One region of the Dellaglioa algida genome, then DNA from elsewhere that is predicted to be linked to it. Evidence: riboswitches for the same ligand, from Rfam matches in the RefSeq annotation. Region 1 holds a riboswitch; the other holds the start of a gene.

Region 1 (8,534 bases):
AGTCGCTAGTCGCCACCATATTGAGCAAATTACGAGTTGCGTTCAAGATGCAATGACGGAAGCCAACGTTAGCTATGACGATCTAGATGCAGTTGCAGTTACTTATGGACCTGGATTAGTGGGTGCATTATTAGTTGGTGTATCTGCAGCAAAGGCAATTGCTTTTGCCCATGAATTACCATTAATACCAGTTAATCATATGGCCGGACATATCTTTGCGGCGCGTTATGAATCAGAGATAAGCTACCCTTCAATGGCGCTACTTGTTTCGGGTGGACATACAGAACTCGTTTATATGCCAGAAGAAGGTCAATTTGAAATTATCGGTGAGACGCGTGATGACGCTGCCGGTGAAGCTTACGATAAAGTAGGACGTGTTCTTGGGATGACTTATCCATCAGGAAAAGAAATTGATGAACTTGCGCATACAGGGAAGGATACTTTTAATTTCCCTCGTGCAATGATTAAGGATGATAACTATGACTTTAGCTTTAGTGGCTTGAAGAGTGCCTTTATCAATACCGTTCATCATGCAGATCAACTAGGTGAAACGTTGGATCGTGCCGATTTAGCAACGAGTTTCCAACAAAGTGTAGTTGACGTGCTTGCTGAAAAGACGCTTCGCGCATGTCATGAATATGATATTAAGCAATTAATTCTAGCTGGTGGTGTAGCCGCAAATAAAGGGCTACGCGCTAGACTTGAAGCTGACATGGAAAAAATGGATACTGTTGAATTTATTAAAGCACCCATTAAATTATGTGGTGATAACGCTGCTATGATTGGTGCCGCAGGTTATGTTGAATTTCTAAAAGGGCAACGTGCTGGTTTAGATTTGAATGCGGATCCTAGTTTAGAATTTGATTGGATTGCTTAACTATCAATATGAAAATAGAGTTCTAGAATGATATTTGATGTGAGGTTAACATCGAGGGTCATTCTAGAACTCTATTTTTTTACTTTCAGTTTAACGTATTTTTTTAAGGTATCGCTTAGGTAAAATAAATTGTGACAAGTAAACAAATAAACTCAATCCGATTAAGAGTACAATTGTTGTCCCCAGGATGAAATCGAATGGTTGCAGTTGGTAGTAAGCGAAAATACCAACTAGCCACCAAAAAATATTTAACCAATAAGGTAACGATTGCTTCATAACGAAATAACTAACAAATACAATTGCATACAGTGGTGTGAAGACGGATGCGATAAAATATAAGAATGTTTGATAGTTATCAATTGGGACTATCCATGCGATGATTAAACCAAGTACCACGATAACAGGACTAATTAATTTCATATTTTTGAATGGATGAATATTTTGAATATTAATTGTGGCTGAGAGGACATCTAAAAAAGTTGTCGTTACAGTTGAAAAAATAATGATGAATAAGGCAATAATACCTAAACCAGAAGTGACTAAGAATGATGTGAAATCAGTATAGCCAGTTCTAGTTGTTAAAAATAAGCCAATTGTAAACATGATAAAACTACCGATAAAGTAGCCCATGGAACTGATTGCGGACATCGCGATTGGACGAGTTGTTGATTTTGTGTAATCACCAATCAGTGGTAACCAAGACAATGCCATAGTAATATTTAGTTCAACGGCTGAACCAAACGTCATCGTAGTAAGATTTGGCGTATGTGAAATGGGCGTTTTAAAAATTAAAAAAATCATGATGATTGAGCCAATAACTAACAGACTAACAATAACTAAATTAATCTGATATAAGTGAGATATGTCAACTAAAAGCCAAATGATAATTAAAATTGCCATAATGATGCCCATAATAATTGAATTTTTAAAATTAAATAAGGAACTTGACACACCATTCATTGCGGAAATAGCGTTAACAATCATAACTGCCGTCCAACCAATTAATTGAACTAAGTTGATCAGTGAGAATAAAATAACGCCGGTTGAACCGAAAGTAGATTTTGTTGATTGAATAGCCGTCTGATGTTTCTTAGCGCCAATATAACCGGCAGGTAATAAAAAGAGACCGCACCCAATTAAATGCCCCATTAAAATAGCAAGGAGTCCTTTGGAAAACCCGAGTGGTACTAGCAACATTCCAGTCATAATTTCAGCGATTGAAATAGCTGCACCCAGCCAAATTAAAAATTGGCCATGTAGTGCTTTAGATTCAGACATCTTAGGCGTCCCCCAATTGGAAATAACGATTAATGGATTGCACCGTTTGTTTAATATTGGTACTTTGGGAAATTAATGAGATAACGGCAACGCCTGAAACAGTTGTCTTGGCTAAATCGGCTAAATTAGTCTCTGAAATACCGCCAATGGCAACAATCGGGTGATCACTGATAGCCAGTAATTGAGAAAGTCCGGCAATTCCGAGTGGGGCGGTGGCATCCGGTTTAGAACTTGTAGGAAAAATTGGGCCACTGCCAATATAATCAACAGCTGATAATTGATTTGCTACATTAATTTGATCAAGCGTCTGGCAAGAGAGTCCAATACTTAATTGACCTGCTGCTTGTTGAATGACATCTGTAATTCGTTGATCTGTTTGACCAACGTGAATACCGTCTGCGTGAATGTCGAGTGCTAGAGAAAGGTCATCGTCAATGAAAAATGGGACATTGTATGCTGCACATAAATTTTGACAGCTGATTGCAAGTGCCTTTTTCTGCGTTTTATTTAACGGATTTAATGGATTTTTTTCTCTGAATTGAAAGCAAGAAATACCGGCTTTTAACGCTTTTTCTAATACAGGTAGTAATTGATTGTCGGGAACGTCTTGTGTTCCTGCAATAAAGTAACTTGCTAACCACGTTTGGTTAAAGTTTTGCATTTTTTGCGACCTCTCGATATGCCCAATGGTTTAGGGGACCATGACCGTGGCCAACAATAATACCATCGGCAATTGTCGCTTCAACATATTTTTTGGCTGTTATAATAGCCGTTTCAACGTCCGCTCCCTTGGCTAACTCAGCGGCGATACATGCTGATAGCGTATCTCCGGTACCATGAGTTCGGATTGTATCAATGCGTTTTGAAGATAACCAAAATGAATGGCCATTTTCTAGTAAGACAAAGTCACTCGCAGTGTTTGCAGAATTCTGATGACCACCTTTAATAATGACATTTTTTGCACCTAAAGCCTTCATTTTTTTACCGGCCATAATCATATCTTCCTTGGAGTTAATCGTTAGACCTGTGAGTACTTCAGCTTCAGGAATATTTGGCGTCACCACTGTAGCCAGTGGAACCAAATTTTCTTTAATTGTGATGACGGCATCTTCGGTCAGAAGCGTTGCTCCACCTTTTGCGACCATGACGGGATCAACAATTAACGGACCAAAGTCGTATTTCTTTAGGTTTTCTACGACAATAGAAACGTGCTCTGAATCGGCTAGCATTCCTGTTTTGCACGCTTTAATAGCTAAATCATCTGCGATTGATGTGAATTGTTCATTAATAATCTTAGCGGGTAGTGGAAGGCTATCTTGAACGCCTATTGTATTTTGTGCCGTAATTGCGACAAGAACAGTGGCAGCGTACACGTGGCGTTCTTGCATTGTTTTCAAATCAGCTTGCATACCAGCACCACCGCTGCTATCTGATCCAGCAATTGAAAGTGCTTGTGGAAAATCAGTCATTATATTTAGTCCTCCATAGTTATTTGGTCGGCAATTTCTTTTGTTGTCACCAAATGTAATTTGTCTAGTAAGGCGACAATAAAGCTACCTGGTTTTTCATCTACCAATTCATTTGCGACGATTTCACCAGTTGTCGCAAAAATAAGACAAGCCATTCTTGCTGCTTCAAAGTAATTATCTTTAGAAACTGCTGCAAATGCGGCAATTAAACTTGAAAGCATGTCACCTGAACCTACGTGAATCTGGAAAAGGGGCGTGCCGTGAGTCACCGTTGTGTCATGCGTTCCATCAGAGATATAATCGGTTGGACCGCTCAAAACAACCGTACAGTTGTAACGTTGCGCGACTTTTTTTGCGACTTCTGCCAAATCAGCGGACCCATCACCAGCATCAATTCCTTTGGCCTGCCATTTGATACCGGCAAGTGCGGCTATCTCACCAGCATTACCACGAATAAAGTCAAAATGGATATGGTCTAATAAATTAGTGACCACTTTTTGGCGGTAAGGCATTGCCACGGCAACGGGATCTAGTACAAGTGGGATATTTAAGTCATTGGCAAGTTGACCGACTTTTTCAATGTAGGGGAGCTCATCACTTCTGAATGAGCCCATATTAATTGCGGCACCGGAAGAAATCTGAAGCATTTCGCTCGCTTCTTCAATTGCGCTGGGCATAATGGGCGAAGCACCAATTGAGTTAAGCCCGTTGGCAACGTCTTGAACAGTGATGTAATTTGAAATATTAAATATAACCGGATTTTCTGAACGGATTCTATCGAGTAATTCTAATTGCATGGTTTCTCCTCTTAAGTACACAAAAACCCCACTCCTTAACAAAAAAATCGTAGAGTGGGGTCCTTCTTCACACTTTCCTACGCAAGTTTTGACTTACAGGTTCGAAGGGATTAAGCCGCAAAAGCTTATCTCAGTTCTTCTAAAGAACACCCCTAGTGTACTTATATTAAATTTTTAGTTTACAAGAAAAGAATAGGCTTTCATTGCTTGAATGTCAACAAATAACAAAAAAGAAGCGAGTCTATTCAAGAGCTAGACTTGCTTCTTCCCAATTGCTTTCTGCAGTTTCAATTGCAATTTGAACGGTTTGTAAATCAGTTTGAAGTTCTTGAAGTTTATCAGCATTACTGAAAATATCAGGCTGTGACATTTTTTCTTCAAGTTTCGTTTTCTGAGTTTCCAAAGCGGTCAGTTCAGTCTCTAAACGATCAATTTCACGTGTTAACTTACGTTGTTCTTTTTGAGTCTCTTTATTTTGTTGGTAATTAGTTGTAACTTTGGCTTCAGGAAGTGTGGTCGTTGAAGCAAGTTCAAGGGCTAGTTTTTCAGCTTCAATTGCTTCCAGTTCTTCTTTTTTATCCACGAAGTAATCGTAATCGCCCATGTAGTAAGTTGAACCCTCTCTAGAGACTTCAATAATACTTTCAGCTACTTTATTAATAAAATAACGATCATGTGAAACGAGTAAGACTGTTCCGTCAAAGTTATTAATCGCTTTTTCGAGAACTTCTTTACTATCAATATCCAAATGGTTAGTTGGTTCATCAAAAATTAAGAAATTATCTTTGTTCATCGCAAGCTTAGTTAAGGCTAAACGTGCTTTTTCACCACCACTCAGGTTAGAAACACGTTTCAAAACGTCATCCCCGGAAAACAAGAAACTGCCTAGTAATGAACGAATATCTGTTTCGGGAGTTGAGGGATGGTCATTCCACAATTCGTCTAAAACAGTATTTTTATCCGTTAATTGGTTTTGTTCCTGATCATAGTAACCGATATGAACGTTAGTACCAAGAAAAGCTTCACCACGAATAAAGGGAATTTGGCCTAAGACGCTCTTAAGTAGGGTAGATTTACCAACACCATTTGGTCCAACAATAGCTTGAACCTGATGTTTATGTAAGTCGATCGAAACGGGCTCGGATAACACTTGATTATCATAACCAACGGCTGCATTAGAGACGGTTAAAACAATATTGCCACTCTCATCTGCGGATTTGAAACTGAAACGCGGCGCCTTTTCATCACCTTCAGGACGGCCTACTTTATCCATTTTTTCAAGTTGTTTACGGCGACTTTGTGCTCGCTTAGTTGTTGAAGCACGCACAATATTTTTATTAACAAAGTCTTCAAGTTTTTCAATCTTATCTTGTTGTTTTTCAAAAACTTTCCATTCTTGTTTCAAATTTGCTTCTTTTTTAATAATGAACTGTGAGTAGTTACCGTTGTAATGTGTGGTTTCATTGTGGCTCATATCGTAAACCTCTGTCACAATTTTATCTAGGAAATAGCGATCATGAGAAACAATGAGAAGGGCGCCTGTATAGGTTTTTAAATAACCTTCTAACCAAGTTAACGTTTCGATATCCAAGTGGTTAGTGGGTTCATCTAAAATAAGTAAATCGCGTTTTTCTAGAAGTAGTTTGGCTAAGGCAAGACGTGTTTTTTGACCACCGGAAAGGGTTCTGATGTCGCGTCCAAAATCCTCTTCAAAAAATCTAAAACCATGTAAAACGGAACGGATTTCAGATTCATAACCGTAACCATTTTGTTCACTAAAATCATGTGAAAGTTGGTCGTACGTTGTTAATAGTTTTTCGAATTTTTCAGAATCTTCTGTATTTTCCGGGTCGGCAATTTGAGCTTCAAGTGTATGAATTTGAACTTCCATTTTCTTTAAGTAGTCAAAAACGTGACTCATTTCTTCCCAGACTGAGCGTTCTGAAGAAACAGTTGTTGTTTGGGCCAAGTAACCAATAGTCATCCCTTTATGTTTAATGATTTGACCGGCATCAGTCACTTCTTGATCAATAATCATTTTAATTAACGTAGATTTTCCGGCGCCGTTTCGACCAACTAAGGCAATCCTGGCGTCATCCTTGATATCCATATTGGCATTTTCAAATAAAACATCTGCACCAAAATATCGAGCTGCTTGTTGTACTTGTAACAAAATCAAAATAATTCCACCTTTCTTTTAGAGTAGTGCTTGAATCGTTAACACTAAACTGTTCATGAGAATATGTGCGACCATGGACGTTTTAATATCACCCGTTCGTTTGTAAAGATAGCAAAAGAGTAATCCAATTAAGAAGTAGATAGCTAAATGGCCATCGTTATGTGCCAAACTAAATAAGAGACTAGACGTAATTGCGGCAAAGGCCGGCGGAATAAAACTTGCTAAATTGCCAAAGAAAACCTTTCTAAAAACGAGTTCTTCCATAATTGGGGCACCGAGTGAGACGGCCAGCATGTAATAAGGATATTTTGAAAAAATAGTCATGATCTCGCTCGTATTTTGTGAGGCCACGGTTGTTTTTAAAATGGCGTATGAGATTAATTGGATTCCCATCTGGATGACTAGGGTTAAAACAAATCCAAGAATTCCCCATAAAATAATTTGCGACCATTTGGATTGGCCATCTATTGAATTTTTATTACTAAAATGATGGTTTAACCAGATTAGTAGTAGGGCGCCTAAAACGTAATCGGCCGTCATAACGGGATAAATAACTGATTTTAAAGAAAAGATTTGATTTAGAATTGTTGGTAAAATGAAAATAATAAGATAACCCAATAAAATGGCTATTGAGTTTTTACTAGTTGATTTTGACATGAAAACTCCTTTAACGACTATTAATTAGTTACGACTGTTTTTGTTGAACAAATTCGTATGATAAGTATAGCATAATTGACCGAATAACGAATTTAATTCATATCAAAATTTCCATATAAATAAGAGCTTAAACACTTGCAATTATCCCGAAAATTGATTATAGTTAATTTTGTGATTAGCACTTACATAGATAGAGTGCTAAATAATATAGTTGGAGGGATAGAACGTGTTAAAACCATTAGCAGATCGTGTTATTTTAGAAGTAACTAAAGAAGAAGAAACAACAGTAGGTGGAATTGTCTTAGCAAGTAATGTGCAAGAGAAACCACAAACAGGTAAGATTATTGCGGTGGGTGATGGTCGTACAATGCGTAATGGTGAAAAAATCGCCGTTGCTGTCAGTGTCGGACAAACCGTTTTATTTGATAAATATGCTGGATCAGAAGTTTCATTTGAAGGTAAAGACTACTTGATTGTTCATGAGAAAGATATCATTGCAACAGTAGATTAATATAAATTTTAAAGATGAGGTGGATTAATTATGTCAAAGGAATTAAAGTTTTCTGAAGATGCTCGTTCAGCAATGCTTAGAGGTGTTGACCAATTAGCCAATACCGTTAAATCAACTTTAGGACCAAAAGGCCGTAACGTTGTTTTGGAAGAATCATATGGTTCCCCAATCATTACAAATGATGGTGTGACAATTGCTCGCGCAATTGAATTAGAAGATCATTTCGAAAATATGGGCGCTAAATTAGTTTCAGAAGTTGCATCTAAAACTAATGATATTGCTGGCGATGGAACAACAACGGCTACTGTTTTAACGCAAGCAATTGTTACCGAAGGTATGAAAAATGTGACTGCCGGTGCTAACCCAGTTGGTATTCGTCGCGGAATTGAAGCAGCAACTAAAGCGGCTGTTGCTGAATTGCACGAACTATCACATAAAGTTGAAACTAAAGAAGATATTGCACAAATTGCTTCCGTTTCTTCAGCTAATGATGAAATTGGTGCTTTAATTGCTGATGCTATGGAAAAAGTTGGTAACGATGGCGTTATTACAATTGAAGAATCAAAAAGTATTGATACATCATTAGATGTTGTTGAAGGGATGCAATTTGATCGTGGTTACTTATCACAATATATGGTAACTGATAACGATAAAATGGAAGCTAACTTGGAAACACCATACATCTTGGTGACAGATAAAAAGATTTCTAATATTCAAGAAGTATTACCATTACTACAATCAATCGTTGAGCAAGGTCGTCCATTAT
Region 2 (8,534 bases), on a different contig from region 1:
GTTATCGTCCTCTTGAGTCAATTTGGCTTGAGAGGATTTTTTTATTTAATTTAAAAGGAGATCATTTAATGACTTACATATTAGAAATTTTGCCATCGTTACTAGATGGTGCTAAGTTAACATTAGAAATATTTTTTTGGACGATTATTGGTTCAATTCCACTCGGATTATTAGTTGGCCTAGGATTAATTTCAAAAATAAAACCAATTAAATATTTTTTGAATTTTTATGTTTGGTTAATGCGGGGCACACCATTACTGCTACAATTAATTTTTGTATTTTATGGACTTCCTACATTACAACAGTTCCATATTCATATCGTATTTGGTCGTTATGATGCTGCACTTTTTGCCTTTATTTTAAATTACGGTGCCTATTTTGCTGAAATATTCAGAGGAGGGTTACAATCCATCCCTAAGGGCCAATACGAGAGTGCAAAAGTACTACGTCTGTCATATTGGCAAACAATTCGAACAATTGTTATTCCACAAGTGTTTAAAATTGTGTTGCCATCAATTGGAAACGAAATTATTAATTTAGTTAAGGACTCAAGTTTGGTCTACGTTATTGGTTTGGGTGATTTATTACGCGCTGGAAATGTTGCAACGAGTCGAGATGTGACGCTTGTGCCACTGCTAATGGTTGGCGCAATTTATCTGCTATTGACCGCGATATTTACACTTATTTTAAAGAAAATTGAAAAACATTACAGTTACGACAAATAAGGGGTGATTCTATGCTAGAGTTAAAAAATCTGACAAAGTACTATGGTAAACGATTAATTTTGGATAATATTAATTTAACGGTTAATGACGGGGAAATTGTGAGTATCGTTGGTCCATCAGGTGGTGGAAAAACGACGTTATTACGTTGTATTAGCGGATTAGAGTCAATTAGTTCTGGTGAAATTTTAATTGATGCTTCGCCATTTGATCCTTATCGGAATACAACTAATGAGAGTGTTATAGGCGTCGTTTTTCAAGAGTTTCAATTATTTCCACACTTATCAGTATTGGAAAATATCACATTAGCGCCAAAAATGGTTTTGAAACATGGTAAGGCTAAAGCAGAAGAAGATGCACAAAAGTTGTTGGATCGGTTATCTTTAGGGAATAAAGGGCATCTTTATCCTTATCAATTATCCGGTGGGCAAAAACAACGAGTTGCTATCGCGCGTGCACTGGCAATGAATCCTAAAATATTGTGTTATGATGAACCAACCTCGGCGCTCGATCCAGCTTTACGTCAAGAAGTAGAAGATTTAATATTATCGTTAAAGAGGGATGGTATGACTCAAATAGTAGTTACGCATGATGTTCCATTTGCTGAGAATATTGCGGATAAGATGTTGAAAGTTAAACCACTTGAGGATTAGAGGATAAAAATGACTCAATTAATAAAGAAAATTGTACTTCTAATGTTATTATTAGTGTTTTTTACTGGATTGACTGGATGTAGCAATGATAAAATGAAGGATGCAAACCAATCGATGAATTTAACTGATGATTGGAAGGCGATTCAACAAAAAGGCACAGTTGTTATTGGAATTGATGATAGTTTTGTCCCAATGACGTTTAGACAAAAAGATGGTAAATTAGTAGGATATGACGTCGATTTAGCGAAGAAAGTTTTTGAGAAATATGGAATTAAAGTTGATTTCCAAACCATTGACTGGTCCATGAAAGAAACCGAATTGAAGAATGGGACGATTGATTTAATTTGGAATGGCTACACAAAGACAACCGCACGCGCTAAAACTGTTGCATTTAGTCGAACATATTTAACGAATAAACAAGTAGTCGTTACAAAGAAATCGAGCGAAATTAATTCATTTTCTGAAATGAAAAATAAAATATTAGGTGTTCAGAGCGGATCTGCCGGATTTGATAGTTTGAATTTGTATCCTAATATTTTAAAAAATAAGATTCAAGATGAAGAACCGATACAATATGATTCATTCGATAATGCGTTCATCGATTTAAATGCCGATCGAATTCAAGGTTTGTTAATTGATGATGTTTATGCAAATTATTTCATTGAACATCAGACAAACTCAAATTCATATCGTGTAATTGATGGTAAGTTTAAGACTGAAGATTTCGCCGTGGGTTTAAGAAAATCTGATGTTACAATGAAGTTGAAGATTAATAAAGCAATAACTGAATTACAAAACGAAGGTTATCTTAAAAAGCTGAATCATAAATGGTTCGGTGAGGATACAACTGTTCGGAATAATTAAACCCGGAGGAACCAAATGACATACGTAAACATTGGTGTGCTACTTATTTTTGTATTAAACTTGCTAGCAGCAATTATGACTGTATTTAGAGAAAGACGGGATATTGCTGCAACATGGGCATGGCTTCTCGTTTTGATTGGTGTACCCATATTTGGATTTTTAATTTATCTTTTTTTTGGTAAGAAGATTTCTAGGGAAAAGATTTTTGATATTAAAACGCAAGATCGTATGGGCGTCGATCAATTAGTTAGTCAACAAAAAAAAGAATGGGCCAGAGGCGAGTTAACAACAAGTGGCGAGTTTACCGATGATGTAAATGAAATCATGCACATGTTTCTAGAGATAGAAAAATCGATTTTGACAAAAAAGAACGACGTGCAAATATTTACTGACGGACATGACAAATTTAAGTCCTTATTTGATGATATCCGAAAGGCCAAACATCATATTCATGTTGAATACTATACGTTTGAGGACGGACGAGTAGGCAACGAATTACTAACATTACTCGAAACTAAAGTTAGTGAAGGACTTGAAGTTAGAATTATTTACGATGCCCTAGGATCGAAAGGGACAACTAGAAAATTTTTTAGACGGTTCGAAAAATTGGGTGGTAAGGCGGAAGCGTTCTTTGGATCGCATTTTTCATTCTCAGATCTTCGATTAAACTTTAGAGACCATAGAAAAATCGTCGTTATTGATGGCGAAATTGGGTACATTGGTGGATTTAACGTAGGGGATCAATACTTAGGCGAGAGTGAAAAATTTGGTCACTGGCGAGATACACATATTCGTATCTTTGGAAACTCAGTTGGTTCACTACAAAGTCGATTTATTATGGATTGGAATGCAACTGCAGGAAATAATCAGATTAACTATCAGTCGGATTATTTCCCTCAGACGGAATCTAAGGGTAACGTCAATATGCAAATTGTATCGAGTGGTCCTGATTCAGAAATTGAACAAATAAAAAAGGGTTATATCAAATTAATTAATTCCGCAAAAAAATATATTTATATACAAACGCCATATCTTATTCCCGATGATTCCGTGATGGAAGCCTTAGACATCGCCGTATCGTCAGGTGTGCAAGTGAGAATTATGATTCCGTCAATGCCAGATCATGCTTTTGTTTATCGCGCCACGCAATATTATGCGAAAGACTTAACTAATATTGGAGCAGAACTTTACCAATATAATGATGGGTTCTTACACGCTAAAACGGTTGTGATAGACGATATGGTTGCATCCGTTGGATCCGCTAATTTTGATTTTAGAAGCTTTAAGTTAAATTTTGAAGCAAATGCATTTATCTATGACGCGGCAGTTGCGGTATCACTCAAAAATATTTTTGAAACGGATATGAAACAAAGTAATTTATTAACGAAAAAGTATTTCCATGATCAATCTCATTGGTTAAAGTTTAAACAACAATTTTCAAGACTTCTTTCACCTATACTATAGCAATTGAAAACGCTTGACGTTTCTTTGGTTGTATGCGATATTAGTCGGTGGAGACCAACACAAAGGGGAGCCGATATCTGGCTGAGAGTGAAGAAATTCAGACCCTTGGAACCTGTTTGTTAATGCAAACGTAGGAATTGTGTGTAGAAGATTAACACCTTCTTTGTGCTTGGTTTACTAAGTCAAAGGAGGTTTTTTTGTTGGAAAGAAAAAAATTATTAATTCTGTTAGAAGGGGTCGTTATGGCCGCTTTAGCAATGGCTCTATCATTTGTACCTAACCCACCGAACGTGGATATTGCATTGGGTATTTTGCCCATTGTCGTGTATAGCTTAAGACGTGGGTTGAAAATGGGGTTAATTATTGGATTGCTTTATGGTATCTTACCGATACTAATTGGAACGGCTTATGTTTTAACGCCGGTCCAAGCTATTCTAGAATATCCCGTTGCTAATGTTGTATTGGGCTTTTCTGGCCTGTTCTCTGGGCATTTTTTGAATCAGTTACGTTCTAAAAATACGAATGGTGCTATCCAATCATTGACGTTGGCGATTTTACTGGCCGTCTTCTTGAAATATCTTGCTCATTTCATGGCTGGTATCATATTTTGGTCGAAGTATGTTCAGTGGGGTCTTTCACCAGTCGTTTATTCCGCCGTCATTAATGGTGGTAGTATGCTTATCAATATGATTATTGCTACACTAATACTGAATATTATGCTTAAAAAAAATCCGGGAATTTTTCTCGCTGAATAAAATATATAAATTAAGACGGCTGATTCTAGCCGTTTTTTTGTATAAAAAAAGAGCCACACCCAGTTAGGATATGACTCTTTAAATTAAGCGATTGACATAACTGCGGTTAAAACAACGCCACCGATTGTTACGAGAATCATTAACCAAACAACAACCATTGTAATCTTTTGGAATGTAGATTTCTGTTTTTTCATATTTTATCCAACCTCTCAAATCTAATAGTGTAACTATAACTTTTTTAATAACGATATGTCAACTTAAAAGTAGTCATTTTTCTTTAAATAATAGGCAGTTAATAAACAGATAATTAAGGTTAACAATTGTAGCCACCAGAATGAAAAGGGCATATTTACCCCGGGAAGTGGAACGTTCATACCATACATTCCACCAATAATAGTTGGAATGGTTAAAATAATAGTCATGGATGTTAAAACCTTCATAATAATATTTAGATTATTTGAGATGACCGATGAAACCATCTCTCCATAATTATCTAAAATTTTAGTTTGAATCATTGTCATGGTCTCTGCTTGTTGATTTTCAATTAATACATCCGTCAATAAGTCATCAATCTTTTTTTGCTTAAAATGTTCATTGGAATCAGCCATGGATTGTAGAACTGGATTATTTTTTTTCAGTGCGGCATCAAAATAGACCAGACTTTTTTGCATGGACATCATTTGGTAGTACTGCTCATTTTTGGTCGCCTTGGCAAGAGATTTTTCTAAATTTTCAGTTTCTTGAATGATTGTATTAAGGGCAAATACAAAATTTTGTGATAAATACCAAAGTAATTTTAATGTAAATTGATCGGGTGTAGTTGTTTTAATTTTATGAACTGGGCTATCTGAGATAAAGTCATTGATAAAGTCAGGAGTACTATTTGACACAGTAATAATCGCATCTCCTGCCAGAATGATTGAGAAGGGGAAAGTTTGGTATTCAAGGTAGCCCAATGAATTTCTAATTCGATGAGGGTATTGCATTAATACTAAATCAGGGACAGCGTTTTGAGATAGGCCTTCCGTTCGAGAGTTTTCTTGATCATCTAATACGGCAGTTATGTAATCCCTGGGGATAGCATATTTACCGACAAGTTCATCAACTTCATCTACAGAGGGTGCCGTGACGTTAATCCAACATAAATCACCATATTCAGTTATTTTTTCAATTTTTCCGGTTTCAGTTGACGCGTAATATTCTATCAAATTTTAAAACTCCTTTATTCATATATCATGATACCCAGTATACCAAATTTTTTAAGCTTTCGTTAATTCAGACATCTAGTTGTTAAGATTAACTCAAATACGCTATAATGATAAACATAACTGTAAGCAAAATTGAAATTTGTTGTAGAAACATCTATAATATAAGACATTGATTTTATGAAAATGAGGGATGAAAATTATGTGTGGATTTGCAGGCGTATTGAGTAACAGACAAAAAAATACAGACAATGATTACGATAAAATTGTTCATAATATGACGAAGATGCTCGTTCATCGTGGACCTGATGATTCAGGATATTTTAATGATGATGATATCACAATGGGTTTTAGAAGATTAAGTATAATTGATTTGGAAGGTGGGCACCAACCCCTTTCATATGAAAATGAACGTTATTGGTTAACGTTTAATGGTGAAATTTATAATTACATCGAACTACGTGAATCGTTAATTGCCGATGGTTACGAATTTAAAACAGATTCTGATTCAGAAGTAATTCTTGGTATGTATGCTAAATATGGCGCAGAAGCGGTTAAACAATTCCGAGGTATGTTCGGATTTGTTATTTGGGATACACAAGAAAAGACACTTTTTGCCGCACGTGATCAATTTGGAATCAAGCCTTTCTATTACGCTACAGCTGATGATCAATTCTATTATGGGTCTGAAAGTAAGGCAATCTATAAGGTTTTGAAGAATAAAACGTTTGATAAGGACGCGCTTCAAGATTATATGACATTCCAATTTGTGCCGGAACCAGAGACGTTAACTAAAGAAATTAATATGTTACAACCTGGACATTATTTAACTAAAAAAATGGGTGAAGAACCTGTTATCACACAATATTTTTCTGCTGAATTTCATCCAGTGGTTCGTCCTGAAGAAACGTACATTAAACGCATTAAGGATGTCTTAATTGACTCCGTTGAAAAACATATGCGTGCTGATGTTCCCGTGGGTTCATTCTTGTCAGGTGGGATTGATTCATCTATTATTGTGGCCATTGCCAGAGAATTGAATCCAAAATTGGAAACAATTTCGGTTGGATTTGAACGTGAAGGTTACAGCGAGCTAGACGTCGCTCAAGAAACTGCAGAAAAACTGAATGTTGCTAACTTTAGTTCCGTTATTACGGCTGAGGCATTCATGAAGGCATTCCCACATTTTATCTGGAATATGGACGATCCCTTGGCTGATCCGGCTGCTGTGCCTCAATATTTCCTTGCCAAAGAAGCTAGAACGCGAGTTAAAGTTGCTTTGACAGGAGAAGGCGCTGATGAATTATTTGGCGGGTATACAATTTATCATGAACCCGAATCATTAAAGGGATTCAAATATACGAAACCTATTAATGGCGCATTAAATAAGATTGCCCAGATGATGCCAAAAGGTATGCGTGGTCAAAGTTTCCTTCTTAGAGGAACAACACCAATGGAAGACCGCTATGTTGGTAATGCCTTTATCTTTAACGAAAAAGAGAAGCAAGCGTTCTTTAAAGATTATAATAAGGAACATCCATTCCAAAGTATTACGGGTCAATATTATGATGCATCAAAAGATTACAACAAAATTGATCAAATGCAGTTTATTGATATGCATACATGGCTAAATGGTGATTTATTGCATAATGCCGATCGAACAACAATGGCACATAGTATTGAATTAAGAACACCATTCTTGGATAAAGAAGTTTTTGCGGTTGCTTCTGAAGTACCTGCTAATCTAAGAATTGCGCATGGAACAACTAAATACATCTTACGTAAAGCAGCTGAAGGTATTGTTCCTGATCATGTTTTAAATCGTAAAAAATTAGGTTTTCCTGTGCCAATTCGTTTCTGGTTGAAAGATGAAATGTATGATTGGGCTAAACAAATCATTAATGATTCTCAAACCGAAGAATTCTTTAATAAGCAATATTTCTTAGATTTGTTAGATGAACATCGTGATGGTATTCGTGATAACTCTAGAAAAATATGGACGGTTCTTACATTTATGGTATGGCATCGCATTTATGTTGAAAGTGATATGCTAGTAGATAGTGAGACAGTGACAGCAAGAGCGAAATAATAAATAGTGGGAGTTCAAAATAATGACAATTATGGTCCAGAAATTTGGTGGCACCTCAGTTCAAGACGATGAGTCAAGACGAGCAGCCTTGAAACATGTAAAGTACTCAGTTGATAAGGGGTATCAGGTTGTTGTCGTTGTATCTGCGATTGGCCGACAAGGGGCTCCTTATGCAACTGATTCATTATTAGGACTTGTCGATGGGGAACAGTCATTACTTTCGAATAGGGAGTTGGATATGATTGTTTCAGTTGGCGAAACTATTTCTGCCGCAGTTTTTTCTGAATTGTTGAACAAAGAAGGAATTAATGCTGCCGCTCTAACTGGTCAAGATGCCGGTGTTGAAACGAATGATGAATTTCAAAATGCTAAAGTCGTTAATATTAATACCGACTTAATTTATGAAGCATTCAATACAGCCGACGTTTTAGTGGTAACGGGTTTTCAAGGTGCAACTAGTCAAGGCCAAACGACGACTATTGGACGTGGTGGGAGCGATACAACTGCGGCATTACTTGGCGCGGCGCTGGATGCTGAACGTGTTGATATTTTTACCGATGTTTCGGGAATGATGACTGCTGATCCGAGATTAGTAACAAAAGCCAAATTTCTCGAGACAGTTAGCTATGAAGAAGTTGCAAATATGGCCCATGAGGGTGCGAAAGTTATCCATCCGCGTGCCGTAGAGATCGCCCAACAAGCGCATGTACCCGTTCGAATTCGGTCAACTTGGCAAGGACCCGAAGAGCTGGGCACCCTTGTAACGGATCGTAATTTAGGTG

Evidence for each region. A riboswitch is a leader RNA that binds a small molecule or an ion and turns the genes downstream of it on or off. The one in region 1 is predicted to bind thiamine pyrophosphate.
Region 2: it holds a riboswitch for thiamine pyrophosphate, as region 1 does, so the genes downstream of both, thiT (energy-coupled thiamine transporter ThiT) here and thiM (hydroxyethylthiazole kinase) in region 1, are expected to answer to the same signal.

The regions. Positions count from the first base shown of each region.
Region 1 is NZ_JANXLE010000005.1:103,592-112,125, forward strand. It holds gene tsaD (tRNA (adenosine(37)-N6)-threonylcarbamoyltransferase complex transferase subunit TsaD) at 1-877, shown strand, start outside; gene cytX (putative hydroxymethylpyrimidine transporter CytX) at 968-2,155, opposite strand; gene thiE (thiamine phosphate synthase) at 2,157-2,816, opposite strand; gene thiD (bifunctional hydroxymethylpyrimidine kinase/phosphomethylpyrimidine kinase) at 2,803-3,624, opposite strand; gene thiM (hydroxyethylthiazole kinase) at 3,630-4,421, opposite strand; TPP riboswitch at 4,479-4,585, opposite strand; gene N0K73_RS05675 (ABC-F family ATP-binding cassette domain-containing protein) at 4,663-6,600, opposite strand; gene N0K73_RS05680 (CPBP family intramembrane glutamic endopeptidase) at 6,619-7,257, opposite strand; gene groES (co-chaperone GroES) at 7,484-7,768, shown strand; gene groL (chaperonin GroEL) at 7,799-8,534, shown strand, end outside.
Region 2 is NZ_JANXLE010000002.1:261,521-270,054, reverse strand. It holds gene N0K73_RS03055 (amino acid ABC transporter permease) at 69-725, shown strand; gene N0K73_RS03050 (amino acid ABC transporter ATP-binding protein) at 737-1,375, shown strand; gene N0K73_RS03045 (amino acid ABC transporter substrate-binding protein) at 1,385-2,239, shown strand; gene cls (cardiolipin synthase) at 2,255-3,703, shown strand; TPP riboswitch at 3,757-3,857, shown strand; gene thiT (energy-coupled thiamine transporter ThiT) at 3,904-4,458, shown strand; gene N0K73_RS03030 (DUF4044 domain-containing protein) at 4,542-4,652, opposite strand; gene N0K73_RS03025 (magnesium transporter CorA family protein) at 4,716-5,666, opposite strand; gene asnB (asparagine synthase (glutamine-hydrolyzing)) at 5,866-7,752, shown strand; gene dapG (aspartate kinase) at 7,775-8,534, shown strand, end outside.